2 regions of the Paenibacillus sp. lzh-N1 genome follow, and region 1 is predicted to be linked to the other one. Evidence: predicted binding sites of a transcription regulator. Region 1 holds the regulator's gene; the other holds the start of a gene.

Region 1 (6,334 bases):
CATCTAAATTGATCCCCGGACAGAGTTTCTTCCTTCATCAGAATGTCAAGAGAATTGTCGAACACAGGACGATGCTTTTCCAGCAACTCCAAAGTCCGATTATGCAGGTCATTCATAATTTCGCCATTTTCCCGCATAAGTTCCTCTTTTGTAACCATTTCCATGTTAATAATCCCAAGAGAAGTCAAACCGGAAGTCATCATCGTATGAACAATGTTCAGCGCCTGCTCAAAATCATTACTTGAGCCCGTACTTCGACCGCCATAGTACATTTCTTCCGCAGTAGCCCCTGCGAGCGAGATCATAATCTGCTCCTCCAGGTACTGCTTGGTATATAAATAATGTTCTTGCTGTGGATTGTGACGCACGTAACCGAGCGCTTTCCCACGCGGGCTGAGCGCTACTTGACTTACGCTACCGGGACGGACGATTTCAGCCATAATAGCATGTCCCAGCTCGTGAATCGCTACACGCTTTTTCTCTTCCAATGTTGATTCTCGGTCTGTTTTTTCACCCATCATCACCTTGTCAATCGCCATGGATAGATGACTCTGCGCAATCATTTGACGATCCTGTCTCATTGCATAGATGGCCGCTTCATTCATGACGCTCTCCAACTGTGCACCGGAAAAACCGTAAGACTCCTCAGCGATTTTGTCCAAATTAGCATCTTCCTGAATCGGTTTGTTTTTGGCATGAATTTTAAGGATATGAAGACGGCCCTTCTTATCAGGCAAGTCTACTTGAATATGGCGGTCAAAGCGTCCTGGACGCGTTAAGGCGCTGTCCAGCATTTCTTTACGGTTTGTTGCCGCAATAAGTAATATCCGCGGTGTATCTGCCGAATAAATGCCATCCATTTCTGTCAGCAACTGATTCAAAGTCTGATCATATTCTCGTTGCTGTCCACCCTCACGCTTACCACCAATAACATCAATCTCGTCAATAAAAATAATTGCATTTTCTTTCTTTTCCTTGGCTGCACGAGTGCGAGCCTCCCGAAACAACTCACGGACACGACCTGCACCGACACCCACGTACATTTCAACAAATTCACTGCCTGAAGCTGCAACAAACACAGAATTGGTGTAGTGTGCAGCTGCTTTCGCCATCAGCGTTTTTCCTGTTCCCGGAGGGCCTGTAAGCAAAACGCCTTTCAATGGACGAATACCAAACTTGGAAATTTCATCATGCCGATTCAAAAAATCCAAGGCTTCACGCAATTCCTGTTTAGCGCTTTCTTGTCCACCAATTTCCTCAAAAGTCAGCTTGTCCGGACCATTTTTTTTACGTTTGCGCTCTTGCCCGGCACCTACGGCCAAGCCGCCACGAGCATGCATGAGCATTAACAAGCCGCTGAGCATCACGCCCGCAACCAGAAGAGGGATAATATTCACCCCAATAAAAACGAGAAATATAATGGTCACCGGCACAATACCGATTAATATTTCCTTGATCCATCTAGGCATTAGGCCATACCCCCATTTGCTGAGATTGACGTGGCAAAACGATAAACTTAGTCGCATTGCCTTCGCTGAGTCGGATATAGACATTGTTTGAATCCATATCGGTATCAGCCTTGATACCTGCTTTTTTCTTTTTCATCTGCTCAACTGTAGATGAAATTTGAGTATACTTTTTATTTTCCATCGCTTCGGCTACAGGAAACATAGCCTCAGACCACCATTGATTCAGTGCTGAATTGGAACGATCTGCGATATCCAGCTTAATGGTACGGCTGCCAATGATGGATTGCCCTTTTTGCTTAACCACATCAACCAATCCGGCCACATCCGCCTGCGGTTTGAGATCTAGTTTCAATACGACCTGATCCTGTTTAATATCTATTTGAGCGCTTGTCACGCCTGGATATTGAGATACCAGTTTTTCCAGAGGACTTTGCATTGTAACCTGACGGTAAATGAACCATCCCCCAAACATCAACAAGGCTGCCACAACGGCCGCCACAACAATAGGAACTGCACGCAATTTCAAACAACATCCTCCTCTCAAAATGTAAAACCCAGAAGAAACGGGACGAATGTCAACAAACAACCAAATTGCATGATCTTATAGAGATCAGCAACTCATTTTTCTATCATTTTTGTCTATCACTTATAAAATATAGTATATCATAACGTGAATCTAATATCGAAGGCAATGTGTGGAGGAGTTGTGATTTTCGTAGCAGCAAAAAAAGACGTAAATACGATTTAAATCGCATTTACGTCTTTTCAACTTCAATCAGTTATTCTTTTAACAATACATTGCTTTCACCATCATCACTACTCCCATAACACGCTAGTAATTAGGCAAAGTATACTTTATCCCCGTCGATGCTCCATCTGAGAAACGGTAAAAGGTATAGTTGTGATGGCTTTCATCATCGTAAAACAGTTGCCATACATATTCGCCATTGAACACACTCGGTTGGAGCCTTACAATTTTTGCATTTGGAAGTTGCTGCTGAATTATCGCTGTCATTTTTTGCTCGTCGACTCCGTTTTTCATCAGCTCGGTATGAACACCGCTTGGATCTGCGACAGGTACGTTAGGTTGTCCTTCCATTTTTTGAAAAGGGACCCACACCATTATATTTTCATTCTGTGCGTTTTTTCCTTGAACCACCCAATATATCTGATCCCACACAGACTTCCATGTCTGAGTCGTGCTAACCAGACCACCTGATTGCTTGGCCTTAATGATAGCGGCATTTTTCTCAGCCACCTGGTCTTGAGTAACATAGGAATAATACCAGAAAATGCTGACCAGAATCAGTATTACGGCCAAAATGGCGACCGCTATCCATTTCTTCTTATTTTTCAAACCTGTGCTTCCTCTCTAAGGGGATGTGACACCTGAATTAGCGCGACAGCAGCCCTTCAAAGGCGGCTTGTGCCTCATGTTTGATACGTTCCTCGTCCATCGTCAGGCATTCGCCGTTTTTCACAACCTGTCGACCGTCTACCCACACATGAGCCACGTCTTTGGCACTTGCAGAGTATACGGCATGGGAAATAAGATCTGTACGCGGCAAGAAATGGGCCTGATTCAGATCTAGCGCGATAAAGTCAGCCTTGTTGCCTGCTGCCAGCGTTCCTACTTCTTTTAAACCAATCGACTTTGCACCATACTCTGTTGCCAGACGCAGTGCTTCATTTGCAGGAACTGCTGTTGGGTCGCCAGATACTCCCTTGTGAATGAGTGCCGCCAGACGCATTTCCTCGAACATATCCAGGTTATTATTGCTGGCAGGACCGTCTGTTCCAAGAGAAACAGTAACTCCTGCACGCAGCAATTCAGGCACTCTAGCTACACCACTTGCCAGCTTCAAGTTGCTGCCTGGATTATGTGAAACCGCCACACCTCGTTCCGCTAATAAAGCTATCTCTTCGTCGTTCAAGTGTACGCCGTGGGCAACAAGTGAAGGGCGGGAGAAAAAGCCAAGCTTATCTAAGTGTGCAACTGGACGCAAACCGTAGTCGCGTACGTTTTGCTCAACTTCGGCGATCGTCTCGGACATGTGCGTATGCAATGGTAAATCGAGATCATGTGCTGCTTGAACAAATTTCTCAATAAACGCTGGCGGGCATGTGTATGGGGCATGCGGAGACATCATCGTTGTGATACGTCCGTCTGCTTTTCCATGCCAGTTACGGGCAAAAGTCACGGCCTCAGCCAGCTTGATCCGCTGTTCTTCTTCTGAACAGAGTCCAATGGCTCCACGCATCAAACTTGCACGGATGCCCGACTCTTCAGCTACACGTGCCACCTCATCCATATGATCGTACATATCCAGGAAAGTTGTGGTTCCACCTTTCAGCATTTCCAGCACTGACAAGGATGTTCCCCAATACACATCCGTAGATGTAAACTTGGCTTCCATAGGCCACATTTTTTCCTGAAGCCAGACTTGAAGTGCCAAGTCATCTCCATACCCTCGCAGCAGAGACATCGCCGCATGACCATGAGTATTAATCAGACCAGGCAAAAACAATAACCCGTTACCGTCGATTGCTTCCGTCTCTTCCTCACCCGGAGGCAGAGTCTCGCCAATGTAAGTAATACGGCTATCCTCCACAATCATAAAACCATGGATTACCCCAGCTTCAGGTCCATTCACGGCAAAAGAACCGTTTTTAATCATCCATTTATTCACTGTCATATTGTGCTTCTTCCTTTCCGTCCTCCAGGTAATAAGCGAGGCTAAGCAAATCAGTTGTAAAGTCTGTGGCATGTATCCGAATGTTAGCCGGTGCCTTGAGAATGATAGGTGCAAAGTTTAAAATCGCTCCAATTCCACTCTCAATGAGCCTATCAGCTACGTGTTGTGCCTCAAAATCAGGTACAGTAATAATCCCGATTCGAATATTTTTTTCTTTTACAGTCGTTTCCAATTCATCCATCGGCTGAACGACTAAGGTATTGATTCTGGTCCCAACCTTATCCGGGAACGCATCAAATACCGCCACAATCTTCATATTGTCTTTTAAATAAGCGTTATAGTTTGATAGGGCTTGACCCAGATTACCCGCTCCGACCAATACCACATTAATTTGCTGGTCGATTTTCAGGATATGGCGTATTTTCTCAATTAGATAAGAAACATCGTAACCGATACCCTTCCGACCAAAATCGCCAAAATAGGCAAGATCTTTACGAATTTGGGCTGGATTTAAATCTAACCTCTGTCCCAGCTCTTGAGAAGAGACCGTAGCCACCTCCCGTTTGTGCAGTGCATTCAGATAACGTAAATATACGGGTAATCTCCGTACGACAGCCTCTGAAATTTTATCTGATTTCATACTTGCTCCCCCTAATTGTAACGGACTTTAGGTGTCCGTCCGTTGTGCCTCTGTCTCCGGGGCGGATTGGAGCCATTCGGCGATGCGGGGCACCATTTGCTCCGATGGCATATGCTCCATTTTTGGTCCCGGTAACGAGTACAAAAAGTGCTTTCCATAATAGGATTCGATCACACGCGTATCGTAAACGATAACGACTCCGTGGTCGCTCGCTGTACGTACCAATCGTCCAAATCCCTGTTTGAAGCGAATAACTGCTTGTGGTACAGACAGCTTCATAAATGGATTCTTCTTCTGCTGCTGCAGCAGCTCGCTTTTTGCCTCCAGTAACGGGTGATTGGGCGGTTGAAACGGCAAGCGAACGATGGCCAGACAAGTCAAAGCCTTCCCTGGAATATCAACGCCTTCCCAGAAGCTGCTGGTTCCCAGCAATACAGAAGCCTTGGCTTCCTGAAAACGACGGGTTAGCTTGCTGCGGCTCCCACTGTCTACACCTTGTCCTAACACGGTAATATCGCTGGATGCTAACGCCTCTTTGAGTGGCTCATACACTTGCCGGAGCATCCGATAGGAAGTAAACAGAACAAGCATTCTCCCCCGCGTCGCCTGGGCAGTCGCTCCTAGAGAGCTAACGAGCATCTCTACAAAATGTGCATCCCCTACACTGCCCTTCACACTCGGAAAGTCTCGCGGAATGACCAGCAACACCTGATCCCTGTAATTAAAAGGTGATGGGAGCTGTGACGTCATTAATCGTCCTTGATCCGCTGCCTCCTGCAAGCCGAGTTGATCGGTCATGTACTGAAACGACTTATCTACCGATAAAGTAGCAGATGTCAGAATAATACTTCTTTTTTTGTCAAAAAACATTTCTTTCAACTGGCGGCTCACATCGACGGGCACTGCATAAAATTGCAATGATTTACTACGGAATTGCCCACTCGCTTCGAGCCAATATACGGTTGTTTCATCATCGAGTCGTATAAAGAAGCGCAAATTTTCCCTAATCCCCGCCAAATCCTTAAGCAGACCCGTGATATCTGTAATGAGACTATCCGCCGCATAATCGTCGTGTTCTTCCTTGACATCCAGCATCAGCTTGTCGCCCTTGCGCAAAATTTCACTCAACGTTACATAAAGCTGATTTTCCAACGCCGCCGCATGATCCCACTTTGCAGGCTTGGCCGACGGTTTGAGACGCGAAGAAAATTGCCCCGTTTCACCCGGTGTGGCATCAGACCGCTCTGGCAACATACCAAACAACTTATCGCTTAGCAGGTCCCAAGTTTCCTTAACCTCTAACACGAGTGGGTACAGCTGATCAATGGTCGAGGCCCATTCCGTCGACTTCTCATGCCCCGACTTTGCCAACTGCTGACGTAACGAAGGCAATTGTCCGTTCTTACTGTCCTTGAACAATCGAGTCAGCGTATGCACGAGTGTGAAATATTTCATATGCATGCCCAGGTGCTTACCGGCTACTTCCTCTAGATGATGTGCTTCATCAATGACCAGATGTTCATAGCTGG
Region 2 (6,334 bases), 1.5 Mb from region 1:
ATCAACGGAACGCCCTCGAACATTATTGTGGATGAGCTGCTGCCAACCTCAAGTGTGAGCGGATTGACAATTATTTCGGTGTTTTCCACGGAACATATTGTGCAGGGGGCGAACCGGGTCAGCCTGATTGGTGCATTATGTGTACTAGCGGTACTCATCATGGCGCTGATTCTGATTACCATCATTTCCTGGCTTATTACCAAACGGCTCCAGCGGTTGAGCTATGAGCTGGGTCAAGTAGCTGCGGGTGATTTTCATGTAGTATCCAGTGTGGAGGGAAGGGACGAGATCGGTGATTTATCGCGCCGTTTCAACTACATGGTAAGTAGTATCCGCCAGCTTATGGCACAGGTCTATGAGACGAGTGAGCATAACAATAAGCTTGAATTGGCACAAAAGGATATCAAGCTAAAAATGATGGCAAGCCAAATTAATCCGCATTTTCTGTTTAACGCGTTAGAATCCATTCGAATGAAAGCACATTTGAATGGGGAAGCGGAGATTGCAACGACGGTCCGTTTGCTTGGCAGGCTGATGCGCAGGAATCTGGAGATTGGCAGTGGTAAAACAACCGTATTACAGGAACTGGATATGGTGCGATCCTATTTGCAAATTCAGCAGTTCAGGTTTGGGAATCGTTTGGTCTATGAAGTGAATTTGGAAGAAAGCGCGAAGGACATGTCGATTCCTCCCTTAATCATACAACCGCTAGTGGAAAATGCAGTTATTCATGGCCTAGAAAATAAGGAAGAGCCAGTTACCGTGAAGGTAGATATCACAATAGAACAAAGAGAACTGCACATTAAAGTGGCTGATGATGGAATTGGCATGAAGGAAGAGCAACTGACCCGTTTGTTGGCTCGGATCACGGGTACGGAGGAGCCGGAAGGGAGCAGTATTGGTCTGCGTAATGTTCATCAACGTCTGACATTGATGTATGGTGAACGTTATGGTCTGCATATTGAAAGCGCATTACAGGTAGGAACAACCGTATACTTTTCCATACCAAGGGAGGAAGCGTCGAATGTATAAAGCGATGATTGTAGATGATGAGCCTGCGATTCGTGAAGGACTGTCTTCCATTATTGACTGGGGGGATTGTGGCTTTCGCATCGTCGATACGGCAGAGAACGGACGCGAGGCTCTGGAAAAGTTCGGAGAGCATCGACCGGAACTGGTCATTGTAGATATTCGTATGCCTGGGATGAGTGGATTGGAGGTTATACAAAGCATACGCCAAATGAATGGGGAGCCGTTTCACTTTCTCATTTTAAGCGGATATGCAGACTTTAATTATGCTAGGCAAGCCATGGGATTCGGGGTGGATGGTTATCTGTTGAAGCCGGTTGATGAGGAAGAAATGACGTTAGAGCTGAAACGAGTACGACAAAGCATTGAGAATGAAAAGGGAGATGGAAAGTGGGGGAGTCCATCTCCGCATGAGCGCGATTGGATTGAAGCGCTGTTGTTTCCGGTTCATGCAGTGCACCCTCGGGATGCTGTAGAACCCAGCCATCGTGCATCCAAGCAAGCTGATCACCAAAGCGGCGCTGGAAAGCACGGACAACAGCCAGCGTTACCAGCATTGGACTGGAGTAGCTATCAGGTGATTCTGCTGGATTTGCGTATACCTGACTGGGATCGGCAAGCCCGGCAGTTGGCAGCAAAGCAGCGGCTAGCGGAATTGTGTCGTGATCAGGATAGAGGCATTGTGTTTGAGGCTGGAATATATACGGGCCTACTGCTTCCTGCCATGTTAAAAACGGAGCAAGATGCTGTTCAGTTGCTGGCTGCATGGCGACAGGAACTAAAGCCTTGGGTAAATGAAATCTATGGGGCTGCTGGCGCTCCGGTAGACATTCTTAGCGATATCCCCAGATCTTTTGAGCAGGCGTTACGATTATTGGAGCGTACGTTTTTGTTCCGAGCAGAAAGAGTCATGCTTCCCGAAGACTTACATGAATGGGAGACAGTCCATGCTGAAATGGATGAAGCGTCTGACAGGGCCTCGGATGACCCCATGCGTTATGCAGAAAAGCTGTACTATGCGCTGGATATGGCTAATGGTAAAGCGGCGACCCGTGTCATTAAGGACATGGAAATCCAATTTCCACAGATTTATCGTACAGAATCTGCAATCAAGGCGGCATTCGCTCAGACATTCACACTGGCACTGAACAAGTATGCAGCTGGACAAGAACACAGCCGGACCGTGCTGGAGGAGCACTCTAACCTGATTACCAATGTATATGCTTATTCAACATTGGGCGAGCTGGTGGATCACTCGCTCGAGCATGTGTTGCAGTGGATTGGCCAGACTGATACGGGTGGCAAGGAGATCATCATGAAGCAAATGATTGACTTTATACATGGTCATTATGATGAAAATTTGCGACTGGAGTTACTGGCGGATATGTTCAATTACAATAGTGGGTATTTGGGCAAACTGTTCAAAAGTCATACAGGCGAGGCCTTTAATGCCTACCTGGATAAGGTAAGGATTGAGCGAGCAAGGGAATTGCTTGCACAGGGGATTAAGGTGCACCAAGTGGCGGGCCGCGTGGGATATGCGAATGCAGATTATTTTCATAGTAAATTTAAAAAATATGTTGGTATGTCACCTTCCTCCTACCGTAATCAGACCCAAAAAAACGGAGGAACAGATGGCTGTTGATCGATTTCCTAGGTTTAACGTTATGAAGTCTCTCTTGCAGATGTCGGAGGTATGTCCTTCGAATGAAGAGAGGCTTTTTTTATATGTTGAAAAAGGATGGATCAATAGAAAATGTCACATTCATTATGGGTTTTAAGGCATTTTCATAAAAACGCCATCGTTATGACACAACTTTGACACGATGTTCACATTTTTGATTCTATTTCATTTAAATTTATTCTATATAATGGGGATAATCTGAAGCCCGGTTATGGCAACCATGGCAAGTTAGCTGAGTGGGTCATTTCCTAAAAAAGTGACGGTTTCATATGTAAGAGTGTGAATACAATCACAAATACAAAAGACTTCAGATCACAAACATTAAATCATTGTTAAGGGAAGTACAGGGGAGGAGCAGCATCATGGACGTATTGGATTTGGCACGGTTGCAGTTTGCAACCACTACGATTCTTCATTTTGTTTATGTGCCGATCTCCATTGGATTGTCATTGTTGGTGGCAATTATGGAGACTATGTATGTTATCAAGAAAAAGGATTTGTACAAAAAAATGGCTCAATTCTGGGGGACATTTCTGCTGATTAACTTTGCGCTAGGGGTAGTCACCGGGATTTTGCAGGAGTTCCAGTTCGGAATGAATTGGTCGGACTTTTCCCGTTTTGTCGGTGATGTATTTGGTACACCGCTAGCCATTGAAGCATTGCTCGCATTTTTCCTGGAATCGACCTTTATCGGTCTATGGGTGTTCGGCTGGGAAAGATTATCCAAAACTGTCCATTTAATTTGCATGTGGCTAGTAGCGATCGGTACGATGCTCTCGGCTTTGTGGATTTTGGCTGCCAATTCATTCATGCAACGTCCCGTAGGATATGGGGTTGTAAATGGCCGGGCAGAAATGCAGGATTTTGCTGCCTTGTTAACGAACGAGCAGCTTTTGTGGGAGTATCCTCACACCATTTTTGCTGCCATTGCAACCGGCGCTTTTCTCGTAGCAGGTATTAGTGCTTGGAAGCTAATGCATAAAAAGAATATGGACTTTTTTAAACCTTCTTTTAAATTGAGCATTATTGTTGCATTAATCTGTGCCATTGCTATTCCTTTGTTTGGTCATGGACAGGCTCAATATTTGATCAAAACACAGCCCATGAAGATGGCAGCCAGTGAAGCTCTGTGGGGAGACAGCGGCGATCCGGCGCCTTGGACGGTTATTGCAAATATTGATCCTGATAAGCAGGAAAATACCTTTGAGATTAAGGTTCCGTTTGCACTGAGCTTTCTGTCGTATAGCAAGTTTTCTGGCTCTGTGCCTGGTATGAAGGAACTTCAAGCACAGTATGAAAAGACCTACGGTCCAGGTGATTATATTCCGCCTGTCCGTACGACCTTCTGGAGCTTCCGCATTATGATTGCGGCAGGATGTGCCATGATTGCACTTGCTCTGTACGGAGCTTACCTGAGTTTTCGACAAAAATTGGAGGGCTCACATCGTTGGTTCTTCCGCCTTATGCTGTGGGGGATATCGCTCCCGTTCATTGGGAATACAGCAGGCTGGATCATGACAGAAATGGGACGTCAGCCGTGGACTGTGTTTGGCTTGCTTCAAACGAAAGATTCTGTTTCACCTACCGTTGTAGCAGGAGAAGTGCTGTTCTCCCTGATTGCATTTACGACGCTGTATCTCATTTTAACGGGTGTACTGGCATTCCTGTTTGCTCGCACCGCTCGTAAAGGCCCAGATATTGAGCCGCATCAGCATACAGTCATTCATGATCCATTTGCTCAAGGAGGTGACAGCATTGTCGTTAAATGATTTATGGTTCTTATTGATCGCAGTGTTGTTTACAGGCTTCTTTTTTCTAGAGGGCTTTGATTTTGGCGTGGGGATGGCAACAGGATTAGTGCCGCGTAATGACCAACAAAAACGTTTGATGATCAATACGATTGGTCCATTCTGGGATGCCAACGAAGTGTGGCTGATTACAGCAGCAGGTGCGATGTTTGCCGCCTTTCCGCATTTTTATGCAACGATGTTCAGCGGATATTATCTGGTATTTGTGTTTATTTTGCTAGGTTTGATCTTGCGAGGAGTCTCCTTTGAGTTCCGTGGCAAGGCCGAAGGAAAAGGGTGGACAGGAACGTGGGATACTTGCATTCTGATTGGCAGCTTCCTGCCGCCGATGCTGTTTGGTATGGCCTTTGCGGCTTTGGTGAAAGGTGTACCTATTCAGCAAAACATGGATTTGAAAGCCGGATTTTTGGATGTGTTCAATGGATACACCGTATGGATTGGACTGACAGTGGTCGGAATGTGCCTCATGCACGGGCTGACGTTCATTTCTCTGCGGACGATTGGTGAAGTCAGGGATCGTGCTCGTGTGATCGCGTCCAAATTTCTTCCGGTGTTGGGAATTCTACTTGCTGGTATGGTGGTATGGACTTATTTTGCAACGGATTTATTTGCACGTCGCGGTCCCTTTATGTATGTTGCGGTTGCGGTGGGGATTTTCGCCTATGTGCTGACATGGTATTTCCTGAGGCAGCGCCGCGAAGGATGGGCTTTCGGGATGACAGGTGTCATCATTTTGCTAAGCTTCGTTTCGTTATTCGTTGGCTTGTTCCCAAGATTTATGGTGAGCTCGATCAACAGTGCTTTTGATTTGACGATATATAATGCAAGCTCCAGTCATTACACACTGAAAGCCATGACGATTGTTGCAGCAACGCTTTTACCCTTTGTGTTGGCTTATCAGGCGTGGAGCTATTTTGTTTTCCATAAGCGTCTCAGTGAGAAGGATCATCTGGAATACTAATGGATAAAGCCTGGTTTGAATTAAAGGGCATTCGGCCAGTAATGCTGCTGCTGGCCGCCCTTTCCCTGCTCCAGGGAGCAGCGGTAATTGCACAAGCCATCTTTTTGGCAAAGGCTGTAACGGTTTTGTTTAATAAAAATCCGCTGGTAATGGCTTGGCCATCGCTGGCGTTGTTTTTCGCGGCTTTTGCAGTGAGGCATACGATGATCTGGCTGCAACGCCGGACAGCCGGTCGTTTCGCCGAAGCAGCAGGCGCTTCCTTACGGGAGCGTCTGCTTGCGCGTTTGTTCGAGCGGGGTCCGGGTTTTGCCGCGCAGGAAGGAAGCGGCAAGTTGGTGACGCTAGCGCTGGATGGTGTGGATCGGTTTCGCAATTATTTGGAAATATCCATTCCTCGTATGATAGACATGATGGCTGTAACCTTACTCGTGCTTGTGTATGTTTTCACATTAGATATGATTTCAGGTGTGATTTTGACGACTACGATGCCGATTCTGGTGGGCTTCTTTATTTTACTCGGCTTGGCGGCGCGAAAGCAGGCAGACAAGCAGTGGCGTTCCTATCGTCTGTTATCACATCATTTCACAGATTCGTTGCGTGGCCTACAGACACTAAGGTTTTTGGGACGCAGTCGGGCGCATGGGGAAACCGTAGGGAAGGTCAGCGACCAATACCGTACGGCAACGATGCGTACGCTGCGGGTAGCGTTTCTTTCTTCATTTGCCCTCGATTTTTTCAGTATGCTGTCGGTCGCTTTTGTAGCAGTAGGCTTGGGGCTGCGTCTGATTAGTGGTTCGGTGGGACTGGAGGCAGCGCTTGCGGTGCTTATTCTGGCACCGGAATATTTTATGC

What was found. Region 1 encodes Rex, which represses fermentation and respiration genes when NADH is low (regulators of the CRP and FNR family bind a similar motif). Its sites were predicted from a motif close to TTGTGAAATATTTCACAA; they were not measured.
Region 2: C0638_RS11895 (cytochrome ubiquinol oxidase subunit I) is a predicted target of Rex. The motif match lies at 2,991-3,008, and genes of this name have one in related genera.

What each region holds. Positions count from the first base shown of each region.
Region 1 covers NZ_CP025696.1:4,110,457-4,116,790, reverse strand. Annotated here, with positions in the region: gene C0638_RS18655 (AAA family ATPase) at 1-1,469, opposite strand, end outside; gene C0638_RS18650 (hypothetical protein) at 1,462-1,995, opposite strand; gene C0638_RS18645 (cell wall elongation regulator TseB-like domain-containing protein) at 2,302-2,826, opposite strand; gene C0638_RS18640 (amidohydrolase) at 2,864-4,165, opposite strand; gene C0638_RS18635 (redox-sensing transcriptional repressor Rex) at 4,152-4,805, opposite strand; gene dinG (ATP-dependent DNA helicase DinG) at 4,833-6,334, opposite strand, start outside.
Region 2 covers NZ_CP025696.1:2,640,369-2,646,702, forward strand. Annotated here, with positions in the region: gene C0638_RS11885 (cache domain-containing sensor histidine kinase) at 1-1,032, shown strand, start outside; gene C0638_RS11890 (response regulator transcription factor) at 1,025-2,674, shown strand; gene C0638_RS11895 (cytochrome ubiquinol oxidase subunit I) at 3,076-4,482, shown strand; gene cydB (cytochrome d ubiquinol oxidase subunit II) at 4,469-5,482, shown strand; gene cydD (thiol reductant ABC exporter subunit CydD) at 5,482-6,334, shown strand, end outside.